2 regions of the Pedobacter ginsengisoli genome follow, and region 1 is predicted to be linked to the other one. Evidence: riboswitches for the same ligand, from Rfam matches in the RefSeq annotation. Region 1 holds a riboswitch; the other holds the start of a gene.

Region 1 (3,256 bases):
ATAAAATGTACGATCAGTGCTTATTGCTAAACGCTGACTCTCATTAAATGCAATACCCCAAGGTGAGTGTACTGCATTAGTTGCTACAAGAATTAAGTTTTCTATCCTTTTGTTGTCTGTTACGGCCCATTCTAAAGCCTGTTGCCCACCTAAAGAGCCACCGATTAAAACCTTAATACTTTGGATACCAAGATGAAGGGCAAGTAAGTGATGAGCAGCTACCAGATCGCGAATGGTGAATTCAGGGAAAGCAAGGTAGTAAGGTTGCCCTGTTACCGGATTTGTACTAAGCGGATTGGTTGTGCCATAATTAGAGCCTAACACATTTGCGCAAATGATAAAGTGTTCATCAGGATTAAATAGATCATTGTTCCCGAAAAGTCCTTTCCACCAGTCTAAAACATCAGCGTTGGCTGTAAGTGCATGACATACCCAGATTACATTATCTTTCTTCGCATTGAGTTTGCCATAAGTTTGATAAGCAATTTCTAATTTGCGTAGTTTTTTGCCGTTCTCCAGTTTAAATAACTTTGTATGCGTATATGTGGCGGTAGTGCTCATTCTTTAGGTATTGTTCTTTTTTTATTTTTTTATTGCTGCAAATGCTTGCTCGAAATCGGCTTTAATATCATCTATATGTTCAATTCCGACAGAAACACGTAACTGGCTTGGTGTAATGCCTGCGGCAATTTGTTCATCATCACTTAGTTGTTGATGTGTGGTTGCCGAAGGTTGTATGATTAAGGTTTTTGCATCTCCAAGATTAGCAAGGTGACTTACAAGTTTAAGGTTATCAACCAATGCTGTTGCTTTTTCTTTATCACCATGCAATTCGAAAGATAATACCGCTCCAAAGCCATTTGTTAAATATTTTTTAGCATTAGCATGGTAAGGACTGCTTTCAAGCCCTGGGTAATTTACACTTTTAACAGCATCATGGTTTTCTAGCCAATTTGCCAGTGCAAGGGCATTATCTACATGTCGTTGTACGCGAAGTGATAAAGTTTCTAGTCCTTGTATTAAAAGGAATGAATTAAAAGGAGATATAGCCGGCCCAAAATCTCTTAAACCCTCAACACGGGCACGAATAATGAACTGAATATTTCCAAATGGTCCGCCGATTCCAAAAACATCATTAAAAATTAGGCCATGATATCCATCCGAGGGATCTGTGAACTGAGGGAATTTACCATTTCCCCAATTGTAATTTCCTCCATCAACTATTACCCCACCTATACTGGTACCATGCCCCCAATCCATTTTGTGGCAGATTGAACAACTACATGTGCTCCATGTTCTAAAGGCTTAAACAGATACCCGGCGGCACCAAAAGTATTGTCTACTATTAGAGGTAGGTCGTGTCTGTTTGCAATAGCAGATAGTTTTTCGAAATCAGCTATACTAAAAGCAGGATTACCAATAGTTTCAAGATATATTGCTTTAGTGTTAGCATCAATTTTTGATTCAAAATCATTGGCGTCATCGCCATTTGCAAACCTTACTTCAATACCCAGTCTCTTGAAGCTTACTTTGAACTGATTGTAAGACCCTCCGTATAAATGCGAAGATGACACAAAGTTATCACCAGCCTGCAGGATATTATTTAAAGCAATAAATTGAGCAGCCTGACCAGAGGCTACAGCCAGAGCAGCAACACCACCTTCAAGAGCAGCAACTCTTTTCTCGAAAACATCAGTAGTTGGGTTCATAATCCTGGTATAGATGTTCCCAAATTCCTTTAAAGCGAATAAGTTAGCGCCGTGTTCTGAGTTTTTAAAACCGTAGGATGTTGTTTGATATACTGGGACAGCTCTGGATCCGGTTGTTGGATCTATTTCCTGACCTGCGTGTACTTGTAGTGTTTCGAATTTATGTGATGTTGACATGTTATAATTTAGTTTAAATGGTTCCTGTAAATTGTTTTTTAGGATACGTTTAGGATATTTTTAAGTTAGAAAACGTATACGATTATTATGCGTACCCCTGCAAGGGGCCTTCCGTATGAATGTTAAATGCAAAAGGAAGATTTGTAGATTAAAGTATGCAACAGCACATGCAGATAGCCTGCTGCGGGCAACAATAATTTAACAGATTCGAAGTAATGGTTACAATTTTCATTTTGTTTCAATTTATCTTTCCAAATGACACCATGTCTTTTGGTCAGGAATTGGCACCTTCTCCATTTTGGGAGGGTTGCCAGTGGGTCAAAGAGCCTGTCTCTCGCCACTTCTTTATAAATCAAACCTTTTACTAAGGAAGGTTGACTTGATTAGCATTCGCTAATTGATACTGCAAATGTAGATTTAAGTTAATAAATATCCAAAATTATATTTTGAATATTTATTAACCATTTGATCTTTAGGTATATGTGTTATTTTTTTGGTAATATGAGAGCTCTCTATCTTGCCAGAGCCTGATCTAAATCTGCTATTAAATCGTCTATATGTTCAAGCCCAACAGATATCCGAATTAAATTTTGTGGTGTTTTTGTATCCGGCCCTTCAACAGATGCACGATGTTCTATTAAACTTTCAACTCCACCTAAACTTGTAGCTTGTGCAAATAACTTAACTTTATTAACTACTTTCCTGGCCTGATCAGAACCTCCTTTAATTAATACCGAAAGCATGCCGCCAAATCCTGCCATCTGTTTTTTTGCAATTTCGTGTTGAGGATGGGTAGATAGACCGGGATAATAGACCGCTTCAATTTCAGGGTGTTTATTAAGATGTAGTGCTAATGCCATTCCATTATTGCAGTGCCCGTGCATACGATACGCCAAAGTTTTGATGCTTCTCACTAACAGAAAGCAATCGAATGGAGAAGGAACTGCGCCACCAACCTGCTGTACATTTCTAATCTTTTCCCAGAATTCGTCTTTCTTTGCAGTAATAAGAACACCTCCAAGTACATCACTATGACCTCCAATGTATTTTGTTGAAGAGTGCATTACAATATCGGCGCCAAAGGCTATTGGATTTTGTAAACAAGGTGAAGCAAAGGTGCTATCGCATGCAAGGATAAGGTTGTTCTCCTTAGCAATTCTGGACACCCCTGCAATATCCGTAATTTTTAATAACGGATTGGAAGGAGTTTCTACCCAGATCAGAACAGTATTCTCTTTAATAAACCTTTCTATATTATTAAGGCTAGTAAGGTCTACAAAGTCAATTTCAAGGATATCTTTAAAAATGGTTTGCAACTGTTTTTTAAAGCCCCAGTACATATCATCAGGTGCAATGATATGGCTTCCGGG
Region 2 (3,256 bases), 1.6 Mb from region 1:
TGGAGTTTACAATTCCTTTCCCCTGCAGGCATTTAAGCCCTGCCTCAATAACCGACCATTTAGATGAATCGACCATGATTGGTAGCTTGGAAATATCAGGTTCAGACGCAATCAGGTTCAGGAATTTAGTCATCGAGGCTTCAGAATCAATCATCCCCTCGTCCATATTCACATCAATAACCTGTGCACCACCCTCAACTTGCTGACGCGCAACAGCCAGTGCAGCTTCAAAATCCCCACCTAAAATGAGCTTGGAGAATTTTGGAGAACCTGTAATGTTTGTACGCTCACCAATGTTTACAAAAATACTTTCAGGAGTTATGGTAACCGGCTCCAATCCGCTTAAACGCATATGAGGCGCTAGTTCAGGTATTTTACGTGGCGCTACATTTTTAGCTTTTTCGGCTATGCAACCGATATGATCAGGGGTAGTTCCACAGCAGCCACCTACAATATTTACAAAACCATGCTGAATAAAATCTTCTACCAGATGAGCGGTTTCATGAGGCATTTCATCGTAAGCACCAAACTCATTTGGCAGGCCTGCGTTAGGATATGCCGAAACATAGCATCCTGCTTTGGCAGAAAGCTCTTCGATGTGCGGCCTCATGTCTTTTGCCCCTAAAGCGCAGTTAAAACCTATGCTTAAAGGATTGGCATGGATTACTGAGTTTAAGAAAGCTTCGGCAGTTTGCCCTGATAAAGTTCTTCCGGAAGCATCCGTAATGGTTCCGGAGATCATGATCTCTATTTTACGGCCAATTATCTCCTCGTATTTTTTGATGGCAAATATGGCAGCCTTGGCATTTAAGGTGTCAAAAATGGTTTCTATTAAAAGCAGGTCTGAGCCACCATCAACCAATCCGCGGATTTGCTCATAGTAAGCATCAACCAGCTCATCAAAAGTAAGTGCCCTGAAACCCGGGTCGTTTACATCCGGAGAAATAGACAGGGTTCTGTTGGTAGGGCCTACAGCACCTGCAACAAAACATTTCCTGTCGGGGTTGGCAGCCATGAACTCATTAACCGCCTCTTTTGCTATTTTTGCCCCCTCAAAGCTCATTTCATAATCAAGCTCTTCCATCTGGTAATCGGCCAGCGAAATGCGTTGGGTACTAAAAGTATTGGTCTCAATGATATCTGTACCGGCCTTTAAATATTCGGTATGAATGGCCTTAATGATATCAGGACGGGTAATGTTCAGTAAATCGTTATTACCTTTTACATCACAGGGGTGATCTTTGAACCGTTCGCCCCTGAAATCTTCTTCAGAAAGGACGTAACGTTGTATCATAGTGCCCATCGCACCATCAATGATCAGGATACGTTTTTCTAACTCTGCTCTAATGTCCATTTTTAATAGTAATATGAGTAGGTAACAAGCTAAAGTTGATAGAGGCTGAGCCTAAACAAGTGCCGAACTTATTACATACAAAGCTTATTCGAAAAGTCCGGTTTAGGTGTCGACTTTTAACTTATCTTTCGGGAACCGATGGTTTGGCTCCAGTAGAATGTAGCACCTTGTAAGCACAGGTTGCTAAGACTTCGCAGGGTCTAATCCCTCCGTCTTTCTCTATAAGCTTTACAAAGGTGCAACAAAGAAAAATCATTTCCAAAATTTAGGCTGCTAAAGCAGTATAAAATTGTACGGAAGAGCCAATTAGCAATAGGCATCGAAATTTTATTTTGGAATTTGAGGGTTGTACAGCAAAATTTTAACGTGCAAAAATGTGTTAAAATTAAGCTTTTGGAACACATTGAATTACAGTGGTTTGAAGGAGTTTGTACAATGATGGAGCAATATGTGGCCAATTTTGTTATGTATAAACGCTGAAAAAAGTTCGATTTTTTACCTAACCGACCTATATTTTTGGCTTAACATTTAAATGATAGCATAAAAAAGGCCAAGCTGAGCAGCTTGGCCTTTCATTCAATATGGTTTAACAAACAGGTTATTATCTTCTGTCGCCGAATATTCTTAATAATGATAAGAATATGTTGATGAAAGTGACGTAAAGTGACATTGCACCAATGATGGCTAGTTTTTTAGCATCAGTATCAAGCATTTGCGCGCCGCTTTCTTCTATTCCCTGTCCAATTCTTTTTAACATTTGAACGTGAAAAGCTGTTAATGCAGTAAAAATAGCAATACCTGCATAAGCCATAAACAAGCTAAAGCCTTCGCTTTGAATGAATATGTTTGCCACACTTGCGATAATTAAGCCTACAACCCCGATCATTAAGATAGGGCCAAATTTGCTTAAATCAACGTTAGTGGTATAGCCCATAAATGCCATTATACCGAATATTCCGGCAGCGCCTGCAAAGCAGCTAATGATAGAAGCAGAAGTATATACCAGCAAAACAGAACTAAGGCTTATGCCCAGTAATGCCGCAAATAGTATAAAAAGACCAACTATGGCACCATACGACAACCTGCTTAGTCCTCCGTTCATCACCAATGATATTCCAAGAGGCGAAAGCATCACTACCCAGCCAAGTATATTAGGTTTTCCGGTTTGAGCATCAAAAAAAGTACGAAGCAATTCGGTATTGGTAGCCAGATAAAATGCTACTACTGTAGAAACACTTAGTGCTACAAACATCCATAAAAAAACATTCGCAAAGAATTTCTTGGCAACCTTACCGGTTAAGTCTTCTACGAAAACCGATTGTTGCGACCAATCATTATTATTGTTATTATTCATGTGTTTTAAATTTATTTAAAGATACAAATTGTTTCATTCTAACAAAAGCTATGCCCCTAGCCTTTTTGTCAGGATTTCTTCAACTTTCTTGAAAAACTGGAGTGGTTTTAGGGTTCTCCATGCCATATCGTCAAGTTCGCCACCAAAATTGATGTAGTAATCGATATTACTGCTGCGGAATTCATTGATCACATGCTCCTGGAAATTAACCCCTGTAATCCATCCGTCTTCCACTTCCTGAAACCACTCTTCGTAGTAGCTATCTTCAGAAGCGTGAAAGTTCAGTATGTTTTCGCCGATCAGTATGAATTTGTTTATGCCTTCGTCCATCATCAGTTCAATGATTTCGCGCTTCAGGAGCATAATGTCGTTGCCAATAGCATCGTTCCATTCGCCAATAAACTCAATTATTGCATAATTTCTGTCGTAATCAACAAAAAGTACTTTAAGGTACATGGTGCTTGATCCGAAATCGTCCCACTGGGGGTGAATAAGAAAATTATACAGCTGTTTATCGAAATAAAACTCCGAATATTCAGTGTTGTAGA

What was found. Region 1 has a riboswitch for S-adenosylmethionine ahead of CPT03_RS09525 (O-acetylhomoserine aminocarboxypropyltransferase/cysteine synthase family protein). Riboswitches for the same ligand answer to the same signal wherever they lie in the genome.
Region 2: linked by a shared signal. The riboswitch ahead of metH (methionine synthase) and the one ahead of CPT03_RS09525 (O-acetylhomoserine aminocarboxypropyltransferase/cysteine synthase family protein) in region 1 are both predicted to bind S-adenosylmethionine.

Annotation. Positions count from the first base shown of each region.
Region 1 covers NZ_CP024091.1:2,309,354-2,312,609, reverse strand. The annotation lists gene metX (homoserine O-acetyltransferase family protein) at 1-561, opposite strand, end outside; partial or broken gene CPT03_RS09525 (O-acetylhomoserine aminocarboxypropyltransferase/cysteine synthase family protein) at 583-1,886, opposite strand; SAM riboswitch class I at 2,127-2,240, opposite strand; gene CPT03_RS09520 (trans-sulfuration enzyme family protein) at 2,399-3,256, opposite strand, start outside.
Region 2 covers NZ_CP024091.1:3,909,889-3,913,144, reverse strand. The annotation lists gene metH (methionine synthase) at 1-1,354, opposite strand, end outside; SAM riboswitch class I at 1,473-1,582, opposite strand; gene CPT03_RS16070 (Bax inhibitor-1 family protein) at 1,956-2,708, opposite strand; gene CPT03_RS16065 (hypothetical protein) at 2,757-3,256, opposite strand, start outside.